Regions from separate parts of the Variovorax sp. YR566 genome, predicted to be linked through region 1. Evidence: riboswitches for the same ligand, from Rfam matches in the RefSeq annotation. Region 1 holds a riboswitch; the other holds the start of a gene.

What was found. Region 1 has a riboswitch for glycine ahead of gcvT (glycine cleavage system aminomethyltransferase GcvT). Riboswitches for the same ligand answer to the same signal wherever they lie in the genome.
Region 2: another riboswitch for glycine. It lies ahead of ACTG4X_RS05665 (D-amino acid dehydrogenase); the one in region 1 lies ahead of gcvT (glycine cleavage system aminomethyltransferase GcvT).

The regions. Positions count from the first base shown of each region.
Region 1 is NZ_CP197092.1:4,590,080-4,597,926, reverse strand. Features, by position in the region: partial or broken gene gcvP (aminomethyl-transferring glycine dehydrogenase) at 1-325, opposite strand, end outside; gene gcvH (glycine cleavage system protein GcvH) at 377-748, opposite strand; gene gcvT (glycine cleavage system aminomethyltransferase GcvT) at 808-1,980, opposite strand; glycine riboswitch at 2,026-2,138, opposite strand; glycine riboswitch at 2,151-2,241, opposite strand; gene ACTG4X_RS21650 (hypothetical protein) at 2,275-2,835, opposite strand; gene ACTG4X_RS21645 (L,D-transpeptidase Cds6 family protein) at 2,934-3,398, opposite strand; gene ACTG4X_RS21640 (TRAP transporter large permease) at 3,505-4,797, opposite strand; gene ACTG4X_RS21635 (TRAP transporter small permease) at 4,809-5,321, opposite strand; gene ACTG4X_RS21630 (TRAP transporter substrate-binding protein) at 5,419-6,393, opposite strand; gene denD (D-erythronate dehydrogenase) at 6,439-7,458, opposite strand; gene ACTG4X_RS21620 (anti-sigma factor) at 7,497-7,847, opposite strand, start outside.
Region 2 is NZ_CP197092.1:1,221,884-1,229,730, reverse strand. Features, by position in the region: gene rfbC (dTDP-4-dehydrorhamnose 3,5-epimerase) at 97-645, opposite strand; gene ACTG4X_RS05685 (glycosyltransferase family A protein) at 781-1,029, opposite strand; gene rfbA (glucose-1-phosphate thymidylyltransferase RfbA) at 1,029-1,925, opposite strand; gene rfbD (dTDP-4-dehydrorhamnose reductase) at 1,946-2,836, opposite strand; gene rfbB (dTDP-glucose 4,6-dehydratase) at 2,833-3,912, opposite strand; glycine riboswitch at 4,029-4,130, shown strand; glycine riboswitch at 4,134-4,250, shown strand; gene ACTG4X_RS05665 (D-amino acid dehydrogenase) at 4,343-5,662, shown strand; gene ACTG4X_RS05660 (hypothetical protein) at 5,641-7,260, opposite strand; gene ACTG4X_RS05655 (FIST signal transduction protein) at 7,568-7,847, opposite strand, start outside.

The sequences.
Region 1 (7,847 bases):
TCTCGAGCACGTTGCGCAAGATGACGCCCGGCGTGTGCGTGCCGTAGTAGCCCTGGCCGATGAAGTTCTTGAACACCTTGTTCTTCGACGCCATCACCTTCAGCTCGGCCAGCGCATCGGCTTCGGTTGCCGGTGCGGGCAGGCGCATCGGCTTTGCGCGGCGGATGGCCGCGGGCACGATGCCGTCGATGAACTCCGCGCGCGTTTCCGAGCCGATCACCGGCAGCATGCGCGCCTCGTCCGCCGCATCGATGCCGATGTGGCGGGCGAGGAATTCTTCGGCGTTCTCTAGTTCTTGCAAAGAGGGAAGGGCGGGCGTCGGCATGGCGGTGAGGGCTCGGGGAGAAGAAGGAAGGTGGCTGAGGAACTCAGCGGATCAGGATTCGGCGGCGAACTTGTCGTAGGAGGCCGCGTCCAGCAGGGCGTCGAGCTGCGCGGGTTCGCTCAGCTTGACCTTGAAGAACCAGCCGGCGGCCAGCGGATCGCTGTTGGCGAGCGACGGGTCGGCGCGCAGCGCCTCGTTCACTTCGGTGATCTCGCCCGACACGGGCATGAACACGTCGGCCGCGGCCTTGACCGATTCGACGACGCCGGCAACTTCGCCTTGCGCAAAGGTCTTGCCGACTTCGGGCAGGTCGACGAACACCACGTCGCCCAGCGCGTCCTGCGCATGCACGGTGATGCCGACGGTGGCTGCGTCGCCTTCGGCCGACACCCATTCGTGGTCCTTGGTGTACTTGATGCTCATGGAAAAACTCCTCATGGAAAAAATGAATCGGGGTGCAGAGCCTAGCCTGTCGACCAGGCTCAGCCGCGGTAGTAGCGGGTGGGCACGAAAGGCATCGTCGAGACTTCCATCGGCACCGGCTTGCCGCGCACGATGGCCTGCACGCGCGTGCCCGGCTCGGCGAAGGCGGTGGCCACGTAGCCCATGGCGATGCAGCGGTCGGCCGTCGGGCCGAGCAGGCCGCTGGTGACGATGCCGATGTCATGGCCTTCGAAAGATTGCAGCACCGTGCCGTCGCGCACCGGAATGCGTTCGAGGGCGACGAGGCCCACGCGCTTGCGCTTCAGCGTGTCGTGGTCGGTGTGGCCGGCAGCGCCTGCGGCAGCGACGGCGAGCTGCGCGAGGATCTTTGCCGCGCCAGGAAAGCCGCCTTCGCGCGCGCCGCCCGTGCGGCGCACCTTCTGCATCGCCCAGTTGAGCGAGGCCTCGACAGGCGTGGTGGTGGTGTCGATGTCGTTGCCGTAGAGGCAAAGCCCGGCTTCGAGTCGCAGCGAATTGCGCGCGCCCAGGCCGATGGGCTTGACCTCGGGCTGGGCCAGCAGCAGGCGGGCCAGCGCCTCGGCGTCCTTGGCGGCCACCGAGATCTCGAAGCCGTCTTCGCCGGTGTAGCCGCTGCGGGTGACGAAGGCGGCAATGCCGCCGATCTGCACCGCACCGCCCGTCATGAACACGAAGCGCTCGATGCCGGGCGACAGCCGCGCCAGCGTGGCCGCGGCCTGCGGGCCCTGCAGCGCGAGCAGGGCGTGGTCGGGTAGGGGCTGCACTTGGCAGCGGCTGCCGATCTTCTGCTGGATGTGGGCGATGTCGGCCACCTTGCAGGCGCCGTTGACGATCACGAAGATCGAGCCGTTGCCTTCATTGAAGAACATCAGGTCGTCGAGGATGCCGCCTTCGTCGTTCAGCAGCAGGCCGTAGCGCTGCTTGCCGGCGGGCAGGTCGACCACGTCGACTGGCATCAGGGTTTCGAAGGCGGCCGCTGCATCGGGCCCGACTAGCCGGAGCTGGCCCATGTGCGAGATGTCGAACAGGCCGGCCGCATCGCGCGTGTGCTTGTGCTCGGCCATCAGGCCGGCGGGGTACTGCACCGGCATCGAATAGCCGGCAAAGGGCACCATGCGGGCACCGAGCTCCACGTGGAGGTCGTGCAGCGGCGTCTTGAGAAGTTCGGTAGCGGGGGCGGAAGAAGCAGCCACGGGGCACTCCAAAGGGGCAGACGAAATCCATGACGCAAGCCATGGGCCACCCCTGCTGTCCGCTTTACCTGAGAGATTCGCCCCACGATCGGGGTTTGCTCCTTCGGTGGGCCGATGGGCAGTTTTCACTGCAACGGCCTCTCTCCAGCAAGGAAACGCCGGAGTTCACCGGCGCCTTGTCAGTCCTTTTGCCTGAGCGTTCGGGAAACCCCTGCGCCTTCGGCGGCCCCGGCATGCGGGGCTCTCTCCTGACCTTGGCGAGTGTAGTGGATCGCGCGGGGCCGGGGTTTTGCGTCAGTGGATGATTTCGGCCGGCGGCAGCAGCTTGTCGATGCGCTCGCGCAGCGATTCGGCCCGCTCCACCCCGGCGGTTTTCTCGATCTCGGTGAGCATCAGCGCGGCGATGGTCAGCATCGCCTCGCGGTCGCGGGCCTCGCGCAGGGCGTCGCGCATCTGCAGCGCGAACTTCGGGTCGCGCCGCACGAACATGCGCTCGCAGATGTCGAACAGGAACATGCGCGTGGTGGCCAGCGAGCGCTTGCCGTCGAAGGTGTCGGCCGAGGTGGTGGCGACCTGGATCGGCTCGGCGGCGGCGATAGGCGCGGGCCGGGCGGGGGCTGCTACCGGTGCGGGCGCCGGTGCCGCAGCAGCAGCCTGCGGGGCCTGCAGGTAACCCCGCTGCACCAGCGCCTGGATCGCCTGTTCGGCTTCGACCCGGTTGGAGAACAGCGGACTGAAGTCGGTCAGCGAGCGCCGGCCATCGGCCATCAGCAGCAGGGCGCGCTCACGCTGGCTGAGCGTGCGCTGTCCGCCCTGGAGTTCGTCGCGCGCCTTGTCGGTCTTGGTGGGAAACATGGCAGCCACAGCTTTCGGGAATCGAGGGCTGCAGCATCGTTGCAAGTGGTGACATCTTCATGAACCGTTTGCCTTACAGGGGCAATCGCGGCTGGCCTTCAGCCCGCGCTTTCCTTGCGTATGAGCCACTGGTTGCCCACGCGCTGCAATTCCAGCGTCTTGCGGCTCTTCTCGCGCAGCTTGTCGGCGCTGTAGGTCTGTTGAAAGCTTGCGCTGGCCGCCTGCCCCTGGACGCTGATGACCAGGCTGTCGATGCTCACGCTGATGGTCGTCTTGTCGGTAATGCGCGCGCGGCGGTCCGCCTCCCAGGCCTTGCGGTCCTGGCCTCGGGGCGGCGTGAAGTCGGGTGCATAGGCGGCCAGGTAGCGCACCACGTCCCGGGCTGACCAGGCCGCGGCCCAGGCGCGCACGGCGGCTTCGACTTCGCGGATGCTGGAGGCGGGATCGGCCGGCGCTGCTGCCGATACGGGGGCTGGTGCCGCGGCGGGCGTTGCGGGCGGGGCGCTGAAGGCAGCCGGAGCCAGCAAGGCACCGCCCAGCAGGCAGCTCAGGAATCGATTCATGGCGCAGTCCCCTCCTTGTCGGTTGTCGGCCCTTGGCCCGTCGCCCGATTCTGGCAGTGAACATCCGCCGATTCACCGGGCCGATCAGGCCCCGGAGCCCGGGCCGCTACTTGAACCCGAGCACGTGCGGCAGCCACGTGCTCAGCGCGGGCACGAAGGTCAGGATGACCAGCACCGCCCCATGGGCCCAAAGGAACGGCACCAGCTCCTTCACCAGCGCCGACATCGGCACCTTCGACACGTTGCAGGTCACGAACAGCAGCCCGCCCACCGGCGGCGTGATCATGCCCAGCGTGAGGTTGAAGATCACGATCATCGCGAAGTGCACCGGGTCCACACCCAGCTTGATGGCCACCGGCGCGAGGATCGGCGCCAGCACCATCACGCCCGGCAGCGGCTCGATGAAGATGCCGAACAGCAGCAGGAACACGTTGACGATGATCAGGAACATCCACGGCGAGAGGTTCATGCTGATGAGCCATTCGGCCATCTGCTGCGGAATGCCCTCGATGGTCAGCACCCACGCGAACGAGGCCGACAGCCCGATGATGATCAGCACCGAAGCCGACAGCAGGGCAGAGCGCGAGAGGATGTCGGGCAGCATCTTCCACTCGAGCGTGCGGTAGACGAACTTGCCGCACACCAGCGCATAGAACACCGCCACTACCGAGGCCTCGGTCGGCGTGAACCAGCCGGCGCGCATGCCGCCCAGGATCACCACCGGCAGCAGGATCGCAGGAATCGCCTTCCAGGTCGTGACCAGGATCTCGCGCAGCGGAGGCGTTTGCCCATCGCCCTTGTAGTTGCGCTTTTTCGAGACGTAGAAGTTCACGACGCACATCGCCACCGCGATCAGGATGCCCGGCATGATGCCGGCCGCGAACAGCGTGCCGACCGATACGCTCTCGTCCTGCAGCGCGTAGATGATCATGATGATCGAGGGCGGGATGATCGGCCCCACGATGGCGGTCGAGGCCGTGAGCGCCGCCGCGTACGAGCGGTCGTAGCCGGCCTTGTCCATCATCTTGATGAGCATCGACCCCGGCCCCGCCGCGTCGGCCAGCGCCGAGCCCGAGATGCCCGAAAAGAAGGTCAGCGACACCACGTTGGTGTAGCCCAGCCCGCCGCGTCGGTGGCCCACGAACTGGCCTGCGAAGCGCAGCAGCACCTCGGTGAGCGAGCCGCCGCTCATGAGTTCGGCCGCAAGAATGAAGAAGGGCACCGCCATCAGCGGAAAGCTGTCGATGCCGGTGAAGGTTTCCTTCAGCAGCACCATCAGCGGGTAGTTCTCCGCAAGGATCAGCGTGGTAACGGTGGAAAGGCCCAGCGCAAAGGCCACCGGCACGCCGATGGCCAGGAAAATGCAGGCGGAAACGATCAGAACAATGCTGGCATCCATGGTCGTTCTCCTTACAGCGACGCCGAGGCGTTGGCGTCGAAGTGCGCGTCGGACGCGAACTCCCTGCGCAGCACGTAGCCACGCACCACCAGCAGCCAGTGCACGATCAACAAGATGCCGCCGAACAGCATCGCGCTGTAGATGTAGGCGAATGGAATCTGAGTCACGGCAGTGAGCTGGAACATCGTGCGTTCCATGTACAGCCAGCCGTACCAGACCATGAAGCCGAAGAATGCGAAGAGCAGCCCGGCGACGACGATGCGCACCGCGACGGCCGCGCTGCGGGGCAAGGCGTCCTGCAGGTTCTCGACCGCGATGTGCCCGCCGTAGCGCAGCACCGGCCCGGCGCCCAGGAAGGTGAGCCAGATCATCATGTGGCGCGACACCTCCTCGGCCCATTCGAGCGACTGGCTCGTGGTGTAGCGCAGCACGACGTTGGTGAAGATGATGACCGACATGGCGGCCAGCAGAAGAATCAGCGCCCAGCGGTTGGCGGCGAGAAAGTAGCGCTCGAAGGCTTGCACTTTGTGTTGTTCTCTGTTCTGTCTGAAAAACGAAGCGCCCGGCGCACGCATGCGTGCCGGGCGCGTTGCCGGAGGGTCGGCCGTTGCGGCTCAGGGCTTACTTGACGTCCGTGATCTTCTTGATGTTGTCCGCGCCGAATTCCTTGGCGTAGCTCACGTAGGCGGGCTTCAGCGCCTCGCGGAAGGCGGCGCCGTCGACGGTGCGCGTGACCTTCATGCCGTCTTTCTCGAGCTGGGCAATGCCGTTGTTCTCGTCGTCGTTGACCTTCTTGCGCTGGGCAATGGCGGCCTTCTTCGCGGCCTCGGTGAACACCTTCTTGTCGGCGTCAGACAGCTTGTTCCACACCTTCGGCGACAGCAGAAGCAGCGCCGGCGAGTACACGTGGCCCGTGAGCGAGAGGTGCTTTTGCACCTGCGAGAACTTCGACGACAGGATCACCGGAATCGGGTTCTCCTGCCCGTCGACCGTGCCTTGCTGCAGCGCGCCGAACAGTTCAGGGAAAGCCATGGGCGTGGGCAGGATGCCGAAGGTGCGGTAGCCGTCCATGTGCACCTTGTTTTCCATGGTGCGCATCTTCAGGCCGGCCGCGTCGCTGGGCTTGACGATGTCGCGCTTGCTGTTCGTCATGTGGCGAAAGCCGTTCTCCGTCCAGGCCAGCGCGATGATGCCCTTGCTCGGGAACTTGGTCAGGATGTCCTGCCCGATGGGGCCGTCCATGACTTTGCGCGCATGGTCGTAGTCGCGGAACAGGAACGGAATGTCGACGATCTTGACCTCGGGCACGAAGTTGCCCACCGGGCCGGTCGAGGTATTCACCAGGTCCTGCGTGCCGAGCTGGATGGCCTCGATCTGCTCGCGCTCGCCGCCGAGTGCCGAGTTGGCGAAGTGCTGGCACTTGTAGCGGCCTTGGGTGCCTTTCTCGATTTCTTCGCAGAACACCGTGGAGCCCACGCCGTAGTGCGACTCCTTGGAAGTCGCGTAGCCGATCTTCAGAACGGTCGGTTGCTGCGCGAAGGCGGAAGTGCCCAGGGCAAGCGAAAGGCAGGCGGCGGCGATGTGGCCGAGTTTCATGATGTCTCCGGGGGTTGGGGTCAGGTGCGCGTCAGGCGCACCGGACTATGCAACACCCGGGAGCTTTACCGCGTCGGGATTTTCACGGACGTACGCGCGAATGACGGCCTCGAAGTTTTCGTCGGGCGTGAGCCCCAGCGCCCTCGCGCGCACGGTATCGATGTGGCCCGGCCAGGTCTTCACGATGCGCTGGATCGTCGGGTCGGGTGTGCGGTCCAGCAGGGCGGTGGCGGCCTTGCCGGCCACGCGCTCCAGCGCCGCGGCCATTTCGCCGACCGTGGTGGCGAGAGAGGGCAGGTTGAGCGCGGTGCGCGGGCCCCACTGCGCATCGCTGGCCTCGGCGGCGCGGATGATGCCTTCGATGGTGCGCGCCGGTGACGCAATGGCGACAGGCGTTGCGTCGGGCACGGGGCAGGCGGCGGGCAACCCGGCCAGCGGCTCGCGGATCATGCCGCTGAAGAAGCCCGAGGCCGCGCCGTTGGGCTTGCCCGGGCGCACGCTCACTGTCATGAGCCGCACGCTGCGCCCGCGCACGAAGCCCTTGCGCGTGAAATCGGCCACCAGCTGTTCACCAATGAATTTCTGGATGCCGTAGCTGGTCTGCGGCGTGGGCAGCGTGTGGTCTTCGATCACCTTCGGCAGCGGCTGCTCGGGTGAATCGCCGAACACTGCGAGCGAACTGGCGAACACCAGCACGGGTTTCGTGCCGAGCGTGCGTACTTTTTCGAGCAAGGCATGCGTGGCCGCGAAGTTGCTGCGCATGCCGAGGTCGAAGTCGGCTTCGCATTCACCGCTCACCGCGGCGGCCAGGTGAAAGATGGCATCGGCTTCGCGCCAGACGGTGGCATCTGCGTCAGCGGCGAGCTGTGCGTTCAGGTCGCCCGTCACGGTGGTGATGCGCGCATCGGCCGCGAGGTCGGCGGGAGCGCCCGCGCGGTCGACCAGCGTGATGCGTTCGATGGGCTGGGCCGGTGCGCCGGCCAGCGAAAGCTTGCCTTGCTTCAACAGCGTGCGTGCGAGGCGCGCGCCCAGAAAACCGGCGCCGCCGGTGATGACGATCTGCATGGGTTTTGTCTCCTGTGAGCCGCAAGAATAAGCGAGGCTCACCAGAGCTTGGCGCAGGCGCCGCTCAACACCACGTCGGCGCTGGGGGCCGCGGGCGAGGCGCTGCGCTCGCGCGTCACGACGAGGCGCGAGACCTTCGACAGAAGTTTCTCGGAGGTGTCGGGCAGCGTCAGCGTGCCAGCGCCGCTTGCGGGCACCGCGCCGATGGCGAAGGGCGCTGCATCGGCGGGCAAGGCCCACAGCACGAGCCGTTCATCGCCCGAAACGGGCAGCGCTGTCGCACCCAGCACCTTCAGCGTGACCGTGCGGCCATGCCGCAGCGAGCTGACCAGCAATCGCCCCCGGCCCTCGGTGTCGGTGAGCACGCCCACATAGCTTTGCGGCAGCCG
Region 2 (7,847 bases), 3.4 Mb from region 1:
AGCTGACCGCAGGCACCACCAGCCCCCAAATCCGCATGCAGGCGAAGCCCCGGCCATCGTAGTCATTTCACCGAACATGACACGAACCTTACAACGCTACGGGTAAAGCTCTGCCGTGGCCAGACTTGCTCCCACCGCATCTTTGGCCGACAACGTCGGCGCGACACCTATATCTGGCCAATCGATGCCGATCGACGCGTCATCCCAACGGATGCATCGCTCATGCATCGGCGCGTAGTAGTCAGTGGTCTTGTAGAGGAAGTCTGCAGTCTCGCTGAGCACCAAGAAACCATGGGCAAAACCCGCAGGCACCCATAGCTGCTTGTGGTTGGCATCGGTCAGTTCGACACCAACCCAACGCCCGAAGGTCGGCGAGGAGCGACGAATGTCGACGGCGACATCGAACACCGCGCCGCTGACCACACGCACGAGCTTGCCCTGAGCCTGCTGCATCTGGTAGTGCAGCCCGCGCAGTACGCCCTTTGCCGACCGTGAATGGTTGTCCTGCACGAAGTCGACATGCCGGCCAACGGCCTCGTCGAAAGCCTTCTGGTTGAAGCTCTCGAAGAAGAAGCCGCGTGCATCGCCAAAGACCTTGGGTTCGATCACCAGGACGTCGGGAATGGATGTAGATGTTGCTTTCATGGCTGGGGAATCAGAGAGTGATGGATCAAACCACGCGCTTGAGGTAACTGTCCGGCGCAACGCGTAGGGCATGAGCCCATCGTCATCGCCGAGCACCGTAACGTATTCGCCGCGCACCTGGCTCAAACCGCGCTCCTAATTGGCGCTCATTGCCAAAGGGCGTTCAGGTGGCAAATACCGGATGCGCGAAGAGGCTGCCACGGCGACGATCTCGGCCACCTGCGCCGCTGCGGCCGGATCGCTGTTGTCGCAGACCAGAATCTCGTAGTCATCGAAATCCTGATCGAGACAGGTCGCCAGTGAATGGCGCAGGGTCTCGGGACAGTTGCGCGTCAGTACGACGATGCTGAACCGTAGAGTGGCGAGCATCGAGTACTTCGACATTAAGAACGGACTTCTTCGCTCAGCAAATGCCTGAGGTACTTGCCATATCCGCTCTTGGCCAGAGGCGTCGCCAGCTTCTCGAGTTGCTCACCCGTGATGAATCCATTGCGCCATGCGATTTCTTCGGGGCAGGCGATCTTGAGCCCCTGCCGATGCTCCAGCGTCGCAATGAACTGCCCCGCTTCCAGCAGGCTGTCGTGCGTGCCTGTATCCAGCCATGCGTAGCCTCGCTGCATGATCTGCACATTCAACTGGTCGCGGTCGAGATAGGCTTGGTTCACTGCGGTGATCTCCAACTCGCCTCGCGCGCTTGGCTTCACAGCCTTGGCGATGTCGACCACCTGGTTGTCATAGAAGTACAGCCCCGTCACCGCATAGCTGCTCTTGGGCTTGAGTGGTTTTTCCTCGATGCTGCTGGCCTTGCCCTCGGCATCGAAGGCAACCACGCCGTAGCGCTCGGGATCATGGACGTGATACGCGAACACCGTGGCTCCGGAGGTCTTCGTATCTGCATCGGACAGCAGATGCACGAAGTCGTGCCCGTAGAAGATGTTGTCCCCCAGCACAAGTGCACTCGGAGAGTTCCCGACGAACTTGTCCCCGATGATGAACGCCTGCGCCAGCCCGTCAGGGCTCGGCTGCACCGCGTACTGCAGGTTGATCCCCCACTGGCTCCCATCGCCCAGCAACTGCTGGAAACGCGGCGTGTCCTGGGGCGTGCTGATGATCAGGATGTCGCGCATGCCGCCCAGCATCAAGGTGCTCAGCGGGTAATAGATCATCGGCTTGTCGTACACCGGCAGCAGCTGCTTGCTGAGCGCCAGGGTCGCGGGGTGCAGGCGGGTGCCGGAACCACCGGCCAGGATGATGCCTTTGCGTTGCGTCGTCTTGGTCATGTTCTTTTTCTCGTGAAAGTTCAAAGAATCTCGCGCAGCATGCGCGCAACGCCTTCCTGCCAGGGCGGCAGGCGCAGGCCGAACGTGGCCTGCAGCTTGGTGGTGTCCAGGCGCGAGTTGTGCGGGCGCTTTGCCGGGGTCGGGAAGGCACTGGTCGGCACGGCCTCGACGGCCTCCGGGCCGGCCTTGAGCTCGACACCCGCCGCCTTGGCTTGCTCGATCACGAAGCGCGCATAGCCGTACCAGCTGGTCTCGCCACCAGCGATGGCGTGATAGAGGCCGGCCTTGGCCGGGTCCTGCAGCGTCGCTCGGATGGCATGCGCCGTCACGTCGGCCAGCAGCTCTGCCCCCGTGGGGGCACCGAACTGGTCGTCGATGACCGTCAGCTTGTCGCGCTCCTTCGCCAGCCGCAACATCGTCTTGGCGAAGTTGCCGCCGCGCGCGGCATACACCCAGCTGGTGCGGAAGATCAGGTGACGGGCGCAGTTCTGGGCCACCAGTTGCTCGCCTTCGAGCTTGGTGCGGCCGTACACGCTGAGCGGGCCGGTCGCGTCGTCTTCCTTCCAGGGCCTGGTGCCGCTGCCGTCGAAGACGTAGTCGGTCGAGTAGTGAACCATCAGCGCGCCGATCTGCTGCGCCGCCTCGGCCACGATTCCCGGGGAAGTGCCGTTGAGCTTGCGCGCAAAATCAGGTTCGCTCTCGGCCTTGTCGACGGCCGTGTGCGCCGCCGCATTGACGATCACGTCGGGGCGCACCTTCAAGACTGTCTCGGCCAGTTGCTCCGGCCGGCTGAAGTCAGCGTTGAAATCCGTGCTGTCAAAGTCGAGCGCGACCAGTTCACCCAGGGGCGCCAGGCTGCGCTGCAGCTCCCAGCCGACCTGTCCGCCCTTGCCCAGCAGCAGCAACTTCATGCCGCGGCCTTCGCAGGTGCTGCGTCGTATTGCTTCTCGACCCACTCGCGATACGCGCCGCTTTGCACATTGCGCACCCACTCACCATTGGCCAGGTACCACTGGACGGTCTTGCGGATGCCGGTGTCGAAGGTCTCGGCGGGCTTCCAGCCAAGCTCGGCCTCGAGCTTGCGCGCGTCGATGGCGTAGCGGCGGTCGTGGCCGGGGCGGTCGGTGACGTAGGTGATCTGTTCCTTGTAGGGCTTACCGTCGGCCCTGGGGCTCAGCTCGTCGAGCAACGCACACACGGTGTTGACGATCTCGATGTTGGGCTTCTCGTTCCAGCCGCCCACGTTGTAGGTCTCGCCCAGCTTGCCGCCTTCGAGCACGCGGCGGATGGCGCTGCAGTGGTCCTTCACGTAGAGCCAGTCGCGCACCTGCATGCCGTCGCCGTACACGGGCAGGCTCTTGCCGGCCAGTGCATTGACGATCATCAGCGGGATGAGCTTCTCGGGAAAGTGGAAGGGGCCGTAGTTGTTCGAGCAGTTGGTGGTCAGCACCGGCAGGCCGTAGGTGTGGTGCCAGGCGCGCACGAGGTGGTCGCTGGCGGCCTTGCTGGCCGAATACGGGCTGTTGGGCTCGTACTTGTTCTCTTCGGTGAAGGCCGGGTCGGTCTTGGAGAGCGAACCGTAGACCTCGTCGGTGGACACGTGCAGGAAGCGGAAGGCCGTCTTCTGCTCGGCCGGCAGCGCGCTCCAGTGGCCGCGCACGGATTCGAGCAGGCGGAAGGTGCCCAGCACGTTGGTCTGCACGAAGTCTTCGGGGCCGTGGATGGAGCGGTCCACGTGCGATTCGGCGGCGAAGTTCACAACTGCGCGCGGCTTGTGCTCGGCCAGCAGGCGATCGACCAAAGCGCTGTCGCCGATGTCGCCCTGCACGAAGATGTGCCTCGGGTTGTTCTTGAGCGACGCGAGGGTCTCGAGGTTGCCTGCGTAGGTCAGCTTGTCGAGGTTCACGACCGGCTCGTCGCCGTTGGCGATCCAGTCGAGTACGAAATTGGCGCCAATGAAGCCAGCGCCGCCGGTAACCAGGATCATGAAGTCCCCTGCTGATATATGGAACGATCGCCTTGCGGCAAATCAACAGGCGATTATCCCATTCGGCCAGAGGAGAGATATCAAAGGTTGGCGCCCGCGCAAGCCCCGCCTACAATCGCCCCACTGCAGGAGAGCGGGCCACCCCGGTGGCCCTACCGAAGGCGCAAACTCCCATAAACGCTCAGGTCGGTCCAAAACAAGGGACCTGTACTGCACCAACTGAAACGCCGTCTGGAGAGCCATCGCACCGCCCAACGTGGTCGTGATGCACCGAAGGAGCAAACCCTCTGCGGGCGCAGCGGGTGAATCTCTCAGGTACCGAGGACAGGGGGAGCGGCAACTTGGACAGCGGTCGTCCGGTTGCTTTGCTATTTATTCAATAGCACACCACGCCCGTCGTTCAAGCGCTGCAACCTCAAAGGTACTTGAAATGCGCGTGATCGTTCTTGGCGCCGGCCTGCTCGGCGTGACCTCGGCTTACTACCTCCAGCAACTCGGCCACGAAGTGACCGTGATCGACCGGCAGGCCACCCCGGCCGCCGAAACCAGCTTCGCCAACGGCGGGCAGATTTCCGTCAGCCATGCCGAGCCCTGGGCCAACCCAAGCGCACCGCTCAAGGTGCTGCAGTGGCTGGGCAAGGAAGATGCTCCGTTGCTCTTCCGCATCCGCGCCGACATGCGCCAGTGGCTCTGGGGCCTTCAGTTCCTGCGCGAATGCACATCGGCGCGCACCCGCCACAACATCGAGCAGATCGTGCGTCTCGGAACATACAGCCGCTCGATGTTGCAACAGTTGCGCCGCGACACCGGCCTGAACTACGACCAGCGCACGCAGGGCATCCTGCACTTCTACACGACGCAAAAAGAGTTCGACGGCGCCCTCGCGCCCGCCGAGCAGATGCGCGCCCTGGGCTGCGAACGCCAGGTCATCTCGGCCGATGAAGCCGTGAAGATCGAGCCCGCCCTCGCCCACATCCGCCCGAAGCTGGCCGGCGCCACCTACACGGCCGAGGACGAGTCCGGCGACGCCAACCGCTTCGCGCGCGAGCTCGTGGGCCTGGCCACCGCGGCGGGCGTCAAGTTCCTGATGAGCCACACCGTGACCGCGCTGCGCGAAGCCGGCGGCAGCATCGATCACGTCGAAGCCACCGACAGCGAAGGCCGCTTCCAGCGCATCCGCGGCGACGCCTTCGTGCTGGCGATGGGTTCGCTGAGCCCGCTGTATGCCGCCCCGCTGGGCATCCGCCTGCCGATCTACCCCGCCAAGGGCTATTCGGTGACGCTGCCCGTCAAGGACGCGACGAAAGCCCATCAGGTCTCGCTGACGGATGACGAATTCAAACTCGTGTTCTCGCGCTACACCTCGGAGTCGGGCGACCGCCTGCGCATCGCCGGCACAGCGGAGCTCAACGGCTACGACCGCGACCTCAACCGCGTGCGGTGCGAAGCCATCGTGCGCCGCGTCGAAGAGCTGTTCCCCGGTGCCGGCGACACCACGCAGGCCCAGTTCTGGACCGGCCTGCGCCCCGCGACGCCGAGCAACGTGCCGCTGATCGGCAAGACCAAGCTGCCGAACCTGTTCCTCAACACGGGCCACGGCACGCTCGGCTGGACGCATGCCTGCGGCTCGGGGAAGTCCATCGCGCGGATCGTGAGCGGGCTGGCGCCTGAGGTGGATTTCGCGTTCAGGGGTATCGCTCGCGCGAGCCGCACCGGTGCGGCTCGCGCTCACTCCACAAGCGCATCCTGAAGCGAGACGCTCGCAGCCTCACTGTCATTCGCCACGACCACTTCGGCCTTCAACAGCCGAAGTCCGAAGCCGAGGCAGCGGGCGTCGGCGCTTTCGGATATGTCGCAAGGCCGGTGGGCGCCGCTCACGACAAGCTCGACAGCCAGGAACGGCCTGGCGCGCAATTGCTGCACATCCAGATCGCAGGACAAGGTCAGTGAATCGCCCGCCCTGGCAGCCTGGCAAGCCCTGCCATTGATTTGGACCTCCAGTGCAACCCGCGCGCTCCCGCTCGGTTGATAGAGTGCACCCGCCACGCTAATTCGTAGCTGCCCGGTTGCAGGGAGCTTCGTGGTGTCGAGCACGAACAGCAAGGCAGCTTTCTCCCCCGAACTCCAAACACCCCAGACTTCCGGCTCGTGCCAGCCGGACAACAGCCCCCCCGCATAGGGGCTCCCGCGCCCGAACTGGACATCTTCGCCCAGCGCCACCTTCGGGCTCGAGCGCAGTCCCGCGGCGTCGAGCTGAAGGCCCCAGCGAAACCCGAATGCCCGATCCACCATGTCCGCGTTTGCAGCCGACATGACTGTGGAATAGCGCTTCCGGGGCATCAGAAAGAACGGCAGGCGCACTCGGCCGACGATGTCCCTCATCACAGGAAGGGAGGCAATTTCGCTTCCAACGGGAATCCAATCCGTACATCCATCTGGAAGATGCGCGGCGTTATTTCTATCTGGCTCGGCGAGCATTTCTTTTCGGCGACCAAAATACTCCGCTTCAGTTAATGCGCCCGATGAAATCCCTGCGAAGAATTCAATATTTTCGGCACAAAACATTGCGTAGATATTGGATTCGATTTTTATCGCGTTCGGTATGCGCCTCAACAGGTCGTCGAGCAGCACCGTATTTTCTTGATACGGATGAGGCTTGATTGCCAGGACGTCCACTTCAGCCGCGAGATCCGCAACCCTCTCAGCGACATCCGCTGGACGCACAAGTCGGCCATTGCTGACGAGGGCCAGGTCAACTTCCGTCTGCCCCAGAAAAACGCCCACCCTGGAATCGCGGCAAAGCAAGGCACCGTCGCCTCGCCGCGAGAACATCGCCTTCATTCCAATCGCTGCGCTTTGAAATGCCTCATCCGGAGTTTGGATTTTCGAAAGAATGCGGGAAATCCGCCGGCTATTGGTTCGCACGCCCAGTTGGAGGTGCCTGGAAAATCGCAGCGGATGCACCTCCACATCAATGAATACCGCGCCGCGGGAAGCGATGTATTTCAACAGTGAGGGAGGCATTCCCCATCCAATGACCAGGCTCCGTTCGCCAAATCCGCGAACTTCACATCCGTTGAATGCAGGCTGCAGATCGGCAATGGCGGCGCTCGCCCACCCTTCCACCGCTCGGGGCAAACCCAGCGAATCCATCATGAGCCCGACAGGAATTCGCCCTCCATTGGAGGTGGGGTACTCCTCGCGCATTGGAATACCGAGAGATTGGCCCGCGAAATCAAAAAGCCCCCGAAGAAAGCGTCTATTGGATGGATGAGATTGAAGCCCAGCCTCTTCCGATCGAAAGAAATCATCCAGAAAAATTACCTCATCAAAAGACAAATAGCTCATCGCGCGGGGAAATTCGATCTCGACTCGGGTAGAAGGATGACATTAAAAAATAACGCCAAAGTATTATCTTTCATGCACCAGCTTTCGCGCGCAGCACTTCGCCAGCGGTCTTTATGACAACTTGATTACATCAAATAACAATTACCCCTTCGTTAGGCGACTGAATTCGCGCCAACCAAGACCCGAAGTTGGGGGAGCATCTTGCTGCTGGCGTACTGTCTCGCCGCGACTTGGGCCAAGTCGATTTCAGGGGGCGCCTCGGTGGTCAGGGCCCGAGGCAAGCGAACGGACGACCGCGCGTCGCCTGTCAATCCGCCGCAGTGAACACCGTCAACACCCCGGTATAGCCATACAGGTGATGCCGGGCAATCTCGCCCGCAGCGAAGAACCCGACCAGCGGTACATCGCCCAGCGCGTGCCGCACGATCTGCAACTCAGCGCCCGGTGCGCCGAAGTGCGGCCCGCCGCGCCCCGAACAGCTCACGTACACCGCCCCCGCGATGCGCCGTGCCGGATGCGGCGCCGCCTCGGCCTCGCCCGCCGCCACGGCGCGCGCGGTGGCGAGCGTCTGCTCTTCGGGCTCCAGC